DNA from 3 places in the Streptomyces sp. SYP-A7185 genome. Region 2 is predicted to be linked to each of the others. Evidence: riboswitches for the same ligand, from Rfam matches in the RefSeq annotation. Region 2 holds a riboswitch; each other region holds the start of a gene.
The links. A riboswitch is a leader RNA that binds a small molecule or an ion and turns the genes downstream of it on or off. The one in region 2 is predicted to bind thiamine pyrophosphate.

Region 1: it holds a riboswitch for thiamine pyrophosphate, as region 2 does, so the genes downstream of both, QBL25_RS29265 (thiamine ABC transporter substrate binding subunit) here and thiC (phosphomethylpyrimidine synthase ThiC) in region 2, are expected to answer to the same signal.
Region 3: it holds a riboswitch for thiamine pyrophosphate, as region 2 does, so the genes downstream of both, thiM (hydroxyethylthiazole kinase) here and thiC (phosphomethylpyrimidine synthase ThiC) in region 2, are expected to answer to the same signal.

Annotation. Positions count from the first base shown of each region.
Region 1 covers NZ_CP122310.1:6,625,099-6,628,368, reverse strand. The annotation lists gene QBL25_RS29270 (ABC transporter permease) at 1-649, opposite strand, end outside; gene QBL25_RS29265 (thiamine ABC transporter substrate binding subunit) at 778-1,863, opposite strand; TPP riboswitch at 1,956-2,072, opposite strand; gene rlmN (23S rRNA (adenine(2503)-C(2))-methyltransferase RlmN) at 2,148-3,254, opposite strand.
Region 2 covers NZ_CP122310.1:4,886,406-4,889,675, forward strand. The annotation lists gene thiC (phosphomethylpyrimidine synthase ThiC) at 1-1,346, opposite strand, end outside; TPP riboswitch at 1,339-1,493, opposite strand; gene QBL25_RS21385 (YibE/F family protein) at 1,565-2,968, shown strand.
Region 3 covers NZ_CP122310.1:426,750-430,019, reverse strand. The annotation lists gene thiD (bifunctional hydroxymethylpyrimidine kinase/phosphomethylpyrimidine kinase) at 1-440, opposite strand, end outside; gene thiE (thiamine phosphate synthase) at 437-1,075, opposite strand; gene thiM (hydroxyethylthiazole kinase) at 1,314-2,090, opposite strand; TPP riboswitch at 2,138-2,263, opposite strand; gene QBL25_RS02005 (glycoside hydrolase family 19 protein) at 2,437-3,270, opposite strand, start outside.

The DNA.
Region 1 (3,270 bases), 1.7 Mb from region 2:
GGTAGATCTCGACTTCGAGCGTCGAGTACGCGGGTCCGCCGAGGATCTGCACGACGCCGAAGGAGGTGAAGGTGAAGAGGAAGACCATGAGGGACGCGGCGGCCACCGCGGGTCCGAGCGCGGGCAGCGTCACGGTGCGCCAGGCGGTCCAACGCGAGGCGCCGAGCATGCGCGCGGCTTCCTCCTGGCGCGGGTCGAGCTGCGACCAGAGCCCGCCGACCGTGCGGACGACGACGGCGTAGTTGAAGAAGACGTGCGCGAGCAGGATCGCCCACACGGTCGTGTCGAGCCGTACGCCCCACATCTCGTCGAGCAGGCCGCCGCGGCCGAGCAGCGCGAGGAACGCGGTCCCGACGACGACGGTCGGCAGCACGAACGGCACGGTCACGACCGCCCGCAGAACCTGCTTGCCCCTGAAGTCGAAGCGCGCGAAGACGTACGCGCCGGGGAGCGCGATCAGGAGCGTGAGCGCGGTCGACGCGAGCGCCTGCCAGGTGGTGAACCACAGCACGTGCCGGACGTCGGACTGTCCGACGACGTCCGCGATCCGCCCGAACCGCCACGCGCCGTCCACCTTCAGGCCGCGCGCGACGATCGCGGCGACCGGATAGGCGAAGAAGACCGCGAAGAACGCGACGGGCACGGCCATGAGGCCGAGCCGCGTCGCGCTCCCGCGCGAGAGCAGCCCCCGGCGGGACCGGCCCTTGCGGGACTCGCCCTTGGGCGACTCACCCTCGGGGGACTCGCCCTTGGGCAGCTTGCCCTTGGACGGCTTGCTTACTTCAGTACGAGTGAGGTCCACGACTTGACCCACTGCTCACGGTTGTCGGCGATCTTCTTCGGGGACATGGTCTCCGGGTTCTCGACCGTCACGCCGTGCTTGACGAAGAGCTCGGGCAGCTCGGTCTTCTCGCGCACCGGGTTCACGAACATGTTCAGGGGCATGTCCTTCTGGAACTCGGCGCCGATCAGGAAGTCCAGCAGCGCCTTGCCGCCCTTCTCGTTCTTGGCGTTGGCGAGCAGGCCCGCGTACTCGACCTGCCGGAAGCAGGTGCCGGTCGCGACGCCGGTCGGTGCCTCCTTGGGCTGCGGCTTGGCGTAGAGCACCTCGACGGGCGGCGAGGAGGCGTACGAGACGACGAGCGGCCGGTCGCCCTTGGCCTTCTTGCCGCCCGCGGAGCCGGAGAACTCCTCGTTGTAGGCCTGCTCCCAGCCGTCGACGACCTTGACGCCGTTGGCCTTGAGCTTCTTCCAGTAGCCCTGCCAGCCGCCGTCGCCGTATTGAGCGGCGGTGCCGAGCAGGAAGCCGAGGCCGGGCGACGAGGTCGCGGCGTTCTCGGTGACCAGGAGGTCCTTGTAGGCGGGCTCGGCCAGATCCGCGAAGGACTTCGGCGGCGCCAGCTTCTTGTCGGCGAAGTACTTCTTGTCGTAGTTCACGCAGATGTCGCCGCTGTCGACGGGCGTGACGCGGTGCTTGCCCTGGTCGACGCGGAACGGGGAGGCGATCCGGTCCGAGCCCTTGGCCTCGTACGACTGGAAGAGGCCGTTGTCGAGGGCGCGCGAGAGCAGGGTGTTGTCGACGCCGAAGAAGACGTCGCCCTGCGGGTTGTCCTTGGTCAGGATGGCCTTGTTCACGGCGGCTCCGGCGTCGCCGTCCTTGAGGACGTCGACCTTGTAGCCGGAGCTCTTCTCGAACGCCTTCAGGACGTCCTTGGAAACCGCGAAGGAGTCATGGCTGACGAGCGTGACGCTCTTGGAGTCGGCCTTGTCGCCGCCGTCCGACGAGCCGCCGCACGCGGAGAGCGCGACGAGCCCGAGGGCCACCGCGGCCGCGGTGACGGTGATCTTCTTGGTGGTGCTCACCGAGTTCAACTGAGTTCATTCCTCCTGGAGTGACCAGGAAGAGACGCGGCCCTGCCCGCGGACCGGAGTGGTTCGCGGGCAGGGCGCAACAGCTTGAGTGATGTCCGAACTTCCTACCCGGAATGACCCGGGCAAGGTTCAGAGGGTCTGCGGCCAACCTGTCCTTGGTGCCGCACTCTCAGCGCTGTGGCGCTCCCCTGTCGGAATATGAAGATGGTTCCGGATATGAAGTTGTGTTCCGGCCTGAAGTTCAGTCCCGGACATGAAGTTGTGTTCCGGCCAGACTAACGCTCCGACGCGGCGAGCTGACCGCACGCCCCGTCGATCTCCTGGCCACGGGTGTCACGAACCGTGACGGGCACCCCATGAGCGGCGATGGCGTCCACGAAGGCCTTCTCGTCCTCGGGACGCGACGCCGTCCACTTCGAGCCCGGGGTCGGGTTCAGCGGGATGAGGTTCACGTGCACGGGCTTGTTCTTGAGCAGCCGCCCGAGCCGGTCACCGCGCCAGGCGTGGTCGTTGATGTCCCGGATCAGGGCGTACTCGATGGAGAGGCGGCGCCCCGACTTGGCGGCGTACTCCCATCCGGCGTCGAGGACCTCCCGTACGTTCCACCGCGTGTTGACGGGGACGAGGGTGTCGCGCAGCTCGTCGTCCGGCGCGTGCAGCGAGATGGCGAGGCGGCACTTGAAGCCCTCGTCGGCGAACCGGTGGATGGCGGGCACCAGGCCGACGGTCGAGACGGTGATCCCACGCTGCGAGAGGCCGACGCCGTCGGGCTCGGGATCCGTCAGACGGCGGATGGCACCGGTCACGCGGTTGTAGTTGGCGAGCGGCTCGCCCATCCCCATGAAGACGATGTTCGAGAGCCGCGCGGGCCCGCCGGGAATCTCCCCGTCCCGCAGGGCGCGCATCCCGTCGACGATCTGGTGCACGATCTCGGCGGTCGAGAGGTTCCGGTCGAGACCGGCCTGTCCGGTCGCACAGAACGGACAGTTCATCCCGCAGCCGGCCTGCGACGAGATGCACATCGTCACGCGGTCCGGGTAGCGCATGAGCACGGACTCGACGAGCGTCCCGTCGAACAGACGCCACAGCGTCTTGCGCGTGGTGTCGTCGTCACAGCTGATGTGCCGCACCACTGACATCAGCTCGGGAAGCAGCGCCTCCTGGAGCTTCGTGCGCGCACCGGCGGGAATGTCGGTCCACTGCTCCGGGTCGTGCGCGTACCGCGCGAAGTAGTGCTGCGAGAGCTGCTTGGCACGAAACGGCTTCTCGCCGACGGCGGCAACGGCTTCCTTGCGCTCGGCGGGCGTGAGGTCGGCAAGATGCCGCGGCGGCTTCTTGGCCCCGCGGGGCGCGACAAAGGTGAGTTCTCCGGGTACAGGCATGGTGAATCCAGTGTCG
Region 2 (3,270 bases):
GTGTAGAACGGCGCCTCCTCGCAGATCTCCTGCTGAAGGTCGATGTTCTCCTTGATCTTGTGCATCGGGACATGGCCCGGGCCCTCGATCATGGTCTGTACGTGGTGCCGCTTGGCGATGGTGTTGAGCTCACCGAGGGTGCGCAGCTCGGCGAACTGCGCCTCGTCGTTGGCGTCCGCGATCGAACCGGGGCGCAGGCCGTCGCCCAGCGAGTACGTCACGTCGTACGACGCGAGGATCTCGCAGAGCTCCTCGAAGTTCTCGTAGAGGAAGCTCTCCTTGTGGTGCGCGAGGCACCAGGCCGCCATGATCGAGCCGCCGCGCGAGACGATGCCGGTCTTGCGGTTGGCGGTGAGCGGGACGTACGGAAGGCGCACGCCCGCGTGCACCGTCATGTAGTCCACGCCCTGCTCGGCCTGCTCGATGACCGTGTCCTTGTAGATCTCCCAGGTCAGCGCCTCGGCCTGGCCGTCGACCTTCTCCAGGGCCTGGTAGAGCGGCACGGTGCCGATGGGGACGGGGGAGTTGCGCAGGACCCACTCGCGGGTCGTGTGGATGTTGCGGCCGGTGGACAGGTCCATGACCGTGTCGGCGCCCCACTTGGTGGCCCAGGTCATCTTGTCCACCTCCTCCTCGATGGAGGAGGTCACCGCGGAGTTGCCGATGTTGGCGTTGACCTTCACCAGGAACTTCTTGCCGATGATCATCGGCTCGATCTCCGGGTGGTTGACGTTGGCGGGAATCACCGCGCGGCCGGCGGCGACCTCCGCGCGCACGACCTCGGGATCGAGGTTCTCGCGGATCCCGATGAACTCCATCTCGGGCGTGATCTCACCGCGGCGGGCGTACGCGAGCTGCGTGACCGCTTGGCCCGCGCGCCCCCTGCGCGGCTGGCGCGGGCGGCCGGGGAAGACCGCGTCGAGGTTCTTCAGGCCGCCGCGGGGCGAGGTGTGCTTGATGCCGTCGTCCTCGGGACGGGGCGGACGGCCCGCGTACTCCTCGGTGTCACCGCGGGCGATGATCCAGTTCTCGCGGAGCGGGGCGAGGCCCCTGCGGACGTCGGTGTCGACGGACTCGTCGGTGTACGGCCCCGAAGTGTCGTACAGGGTCACGGCCTTGCCGTTGGTGAGGTGCACCTGGCGGACCGGCACCCGCAGGTCGGGGCGCGAGCCCTCGACGTACGCCTTGTGCCAGCCGATGGACTTCCCGGCCTCCGCGCCGAGGGGGTTCCCGGTGTTCTCGACCGGGTTCTTGGCGTTTCCGACCGGGTTCCCGGTGTTCTCGCTGAGGTTCCCGGTGTTCTCGTCGCTGCTGGAGGCAGGCGTGCGTGTGTCCGATGTGGTCATGAGACCTACTCCCTACGCCGGCATTACCCGGTAACAGGTTCGGCGGTCGACGCAGCGAATTCCGTACGGCTCGTGCACGTTCGTGCCGCTTCGTACGGAGGTCAGCGCCCTCTCAGCCCGGTGCTCCGAGCTCCCGCGATTGCAAAGGTGCCTCCACGCTAGCGCCCCGCCGGGCGCGCTGAACAGAGGGCCCTCCCCGTTCTTGCGATGATCGGGCAGTGACCACCACACAGCCGCCGTCCCAGCCGCCCGTCCCGAACGTGCCTCCGGACTCCCACGGGCACTCCCACAGCCATGGTCCTGCCGCGCCGGTCTCCCAGCATCTGCGCAAGGTCATCGCCGCCGTGCTGATTCCTTTCGCCACGGCGGTGGTCGTCGGCCTCGCGGTGTTCTGGCCAGGTGGCGCTCCGTCCCACGAGCGCACCGGAGTCGGCTTCGACCGGCAGACGCAGTCGGCCGAGGTCGCGAAGGTCCAGGAGCTGCCCTGCAAGGACGTGAACGCCTCGCAGACCCCGCCCAACGGCGACACCTCCACGGCCGAGGGGCAGTCCGCCCAGTCCCGTGCCAAGGGCGTCTGCAAGAAGGCGACGATCGAGGTCACGAGCGGCAAGGACAAGGGCCGCACCTTCACCGAGATCGTCCAGCCCGACTCACCGCGGCAGTTGCGCCAAGGCCAGGAGGTCGTGGTCGCCTACGAGCCCACGGCCCCCGAGGCGTTGCAGTACTCGGTCACCGACGTGAACCGGAAGTTCCCCATGGCGCTGCTCGCCGGGATCTTCGCGCTCGCCGTGGTCGTGGTGGGCCGGATGCGCGGCGTCATGGCCCTGATCGCCCTGGCGTTGAGCTTCCTCGTCCTGACGTTCTTCATCCTGCCCGCGATCCTCCAGGGCTCGAACCCGCTGGTCGTGGCGGTGATCGGGGCCAGCGCCATCATGCTGATCGCGCTCTATCTCTGCCACGGCCTCACGGCCCGGACCTCGGTCGCGGTCCTCGGCACGCTCATCTCCCTGCTCCTCATCGGGCTGCTCGGCTCGCTCTTCATCGGCTGGGCCTCGCTGACCGGCAACACGGACGACAACACCGGCCTGATCCACGGCCTGTATCCGTCCATCGACATGAGCGGCCTGCTGCTCGCCGGCGTCATCATCGGCTCGCTCGGCGTGCTCGACGACGTGACGGTGACGCAGACGTCCGCGGTCTGGGAACTGCACCAGGCCAACCCGAAGATGGGCTGGCGCGGTCTGTACGGCGCGGCCATCCGCATCGGCCGCGACCACATCGCCTCGGTGGTGAACACCCTGGTCCTGGCGTACGCGGGTGCCGCGCTGCCCCTGCTGCTGCTCTTCTCGATCGCACAGAGCAGCGTGGGCACGGTGGCCAACAGCGAACTGGTGGCCGAGGAGATCGTGCGCACCCTGGTCGGCTCGATCGGCCTGGTCGCCTCCGTCCCGGTCACGACCGCGCTGGCGGCCCTGGTGGTCTCGGCCGACCGCTCGGCCCCCGCGGGCCGCACGGGCCACGCCCCGCACCCGTCAGGCGGCGCCACCCCCGCTCCGGCCCCCACGTCCACCCCCGCCCCCAAGCAGGGCCGCGGCGGAAAGGGCCGCCGCCGAAAGGCGTGACGTGCGGTCGGCAGCCAGGGGCCGGCCGGAGGGCGGAGGGGCGGCAGCAAGGGGCCAGAGGGCAGACGGGCGGCACCCAGGGGCCGGAGGGCGAACGGGCGGCAGCCAGGGGCGGGCGGCGCCTAGGGGGAAGGCGGGGTGCCGAGGGGGGCGGCGGGGTGCCCAGGGGCCGGACGGGCGGGCGCCCAGGGGCCGGACGGGCGGGCGCCTCGCGCTCAGCGCCCAGCGCTCAGCGCCCAGCGGCCGTGCCGTAAGGCTCAACCGGCGGATGCCATGAAATGCACCAATCTGCCGTAGGGCCG
Region 3 (3,270 bases), 4.5 Mb from region 2:
AGGTCGCCGGCCTCGGGGAGGTTGGGGGTGATGAGGTCGGCCAGCGGCAGGAGACGCTCGCGCAGCACCGCCACCGCATCGGCTTCCAGGAGGCGGTGGCCGCTGGTCGAGACCATGACGGGGTCGAGGACGACGTACCGGGGGCGGTGGCGCTCCAGGGCCCCTGCGACGGCGTCGGCGATGGCGGCGTCGGCCAGCATCCCGATCTTGACGGCGTCCACCGGGACGTCGGCGAACAGCGTGTCGAGCTGCTCGGTGACGAATGCCGGGGGGATGGCGTGGATGCCGGTGACACCCAGGGTGTTCTGTGCGGTCAGGGCGGTCAGAACGGCTGTTCCGTAGGCGCCGTTGGCGGAGAACGCCTTCAAGTCGGCTTGTATCCCGGCGCCGCCGGAGGGGTCGCTGGCGGCGATGGTGAGGGCGATGGGCGGGCTGGTCACGCGGAGATCTCCTGTCGCAGGGTGCGGACGAGGGAATGGGCTGCGGCCCGGGGGTCGGGCCGGCCGCAGATGGCACTGACGACAGCGATGCCGGCCGCGCCACGCCCCATGACCGCGGCGGCCCGGGACGGACCGATCCCGCCGATGGCCACGCAGGGCAGCGGGCTCTCCCGGACGATCCGGGCCATGCCGTCCAGGCCGAGCGGGGCATCCGCGTCCGGCTTGGTGGACTGCGCGAACACCGGACCGACACCGAGGTGATCGACGCTGTCCGGCACGTGCGCCAGCTGCCCGGGACGGCTGATGGACAGGCCGATGTACGCACGGGGGCCGAGTCGGCGACGGGCGGTATCGGGAGAGAGGTCCCGCTGCCCGAGGTGGACGCCGTCCGCGTCCAGCCGGGCCGCCACGTCCAGCCGATCGTTGACGATCAAGGGGACGCCGGTGCCCGCCAGTTCGGCCTGGATCGCCCGGCCGAGCGAGAACAGCGTGCGGTCGTCCGCGTCCGGGTCGCGCAACTGGACGGCGGTCACGCCGCCCTTGACGGCCGCTGCCACGGTAGGGGCGACGCCACGGTCGCCGCAGAGCCTGGTGTCGGTCACCAGATACAGGGACAGGTCGAGAGGAGGTCGCATGAATTGCTCCTTGGGGTCTCCCGGCCGGGCGAAGGCGTGGGAAACGCATCGGGAGGTACGGGGGAAGGCAGGCCCCGGCGTGCCGTGCGGGGACCCGTGAGTCGTACACCGGGGTGAGAGGAGGCGGGGGAGAGGGCAGCCAGGCCCGGTGCCGGGGGGCGCCCCAGGGGGGGCGGGCACTGTGCGGCGGGTGGCGTCGAGGCCACCGCTCACGCGGATCCCCGCCGTACGCGTCCGCTCAGCGCAGGTCGAGGGCCTCGGCGAGCCGCTCAGGGCTCAGCTCGTACAGCGCGTCGATCAGGGCGACCGCGAACGTGCCCGGCCCCGCGGAGCGGGTGGCGGCGTCCTCCGCGGCCACGGTGAGCAGGCCGGTCGCGGCCGTGGCGGCCAGCAGTGCGTCGTCGGTGACGGCGGTGCAGGCGGCCACCAGAGCGCCGAGCGAGCAGCCCGTACCGGTCACCACAGCCAGCAGCGGGCTCCCGTTGGCCAGACGCACCACGCGCGTCCCGTCGGTGAGAACGTCCTCGGGGCCGCTCACCGCGACCGCGCAGCCATAGCGCCGGGCCAGCGCGTCCGCCGCGGCCAGCGCCGCCTCGGGGACGTCCGTGCTGTCCACGCCGCGCCCGCCCGCGCCGCCGTCCAGTGCCAGGATCTCCGAAGCGTTGCCCCGAATGACCGCCGGCGGCGTGCTCTCCAGCAGTTCGCGGGCCAGCGCGGTGCGCCAGGGCAGCGGGCCGACCGCCACCGGGTCGAGCACCCACGGCCGCCCGGCGCCGGCCGCTTCGGTGACCGCGACACGCATCGCCGCCGCCGTCACGGAGGTCACCGTGCCCAGGTTGACCAGGACACCCCCGGCCACCCGGGCCAGCGCTCCGGCCTCCTCCGCGCTGTGCACCATCGCGGGGGCAGCCCCCGCCGCGAGCAGCACGTTCGCGGTGAACTGCGACACCACGACGTTGGTCAGGCAGTGCACCAGGGGTGCGGAGGCCCGCAGGGACGCGCTCACGTCCGCCACGGCAGCACGGGAGACGGCAGTGTCGTGCCGGGCAGGTATGGAGGCAGTATCCATCGTCAACACCCTTCCTACGCCGGCATTACCCGGTCCAGGTTCATGCGGTCGGCGGAAAGGGGATCAAGTCCCGTCCGCCCTCTCAGCCCGGCTGCTCCCGAGCTCCCGCGGTGGTCGCTACGCAATGTACCTCCTTGAGGAACAGGAGGTCGCACACGGGTACCTCACGCAACGGCCTGGCTCCTATGCCCACCGGAGCCGGGTGCGACGCACGAAGCCGGGCGGCCCTGACAGGAATCAGGGCCGCCCGGCCGTCGTGCGTGGAGAAGCGTCGTGCGCGCAGAAGGAAAGGTCAGCAGCTCAGGTTGGAGCCCGGCGTGGTGCCGAGGATCTGGGTGAACTGCTTGTAGCGGTCGACCCGGCTCTGGACCTGGGCGGGGTTGCCGCCGTTGCACTCCAGGGTGCCGTTGATGGCGCGGATGGTCTCACCGAAACCGCGGCTGTTGACCATGGCGTTGTGCGGCGTCATGGTGCCCGGACCCGACTGGGTGTTCCAGTACCAAAGACCGGTCTTCCAGGCGACCGCCGGGTCGCGCTCCACCAGGTAGGGGTTGCGCAGGAGGTCGATGCCGAGCGCGTCGCCGGCCGCCTTGTAGTTGAAGTTCCAGCTGAGCTGGATCGGACCGCGGCCGTAGTACGCGGCCTGGCCCGCCGGGCAGCCGTAGGGCTGGGAGGCGTCGCAGTAGTGCGGGTAGTTGGCCTGGTTCTGCTCGACGATGTGGACCAGACCGCCGGTCTCGTGGTGGACGTTGGCGAGGAACGCCGCTGCCTCCTGGCGCTTGATGGTGTCGCCGCCGGTGTTGGCGAAGGCCGGGTACGCCTTGAGCGCGTCGGTCAGGCCCTTGTACGTGTAGAACGAGTTCCGGCTCGGGAACATCTGGTTGAACTGCGCCTCGGTGACCACGAATCCCGAGGGGTCGGGGTTGCCGGGGTCGGTGCCACCGCCGCAGGCGCCCGCGTCCGCCCAGACGTCGCTGCGGCCCGGCGTCTCGTTCTGGGTCCACCACTTGGCGTTCCAGTTGCGCCCGTTGTACGAGGCGGTGTTGCCGCCGGTGTAGACGGAGGAGGAGTTCCAGGGGGCTGCGCACGCGGCGGCGGACGCCGTGGCCGCGGCCGGGCCAAGGAC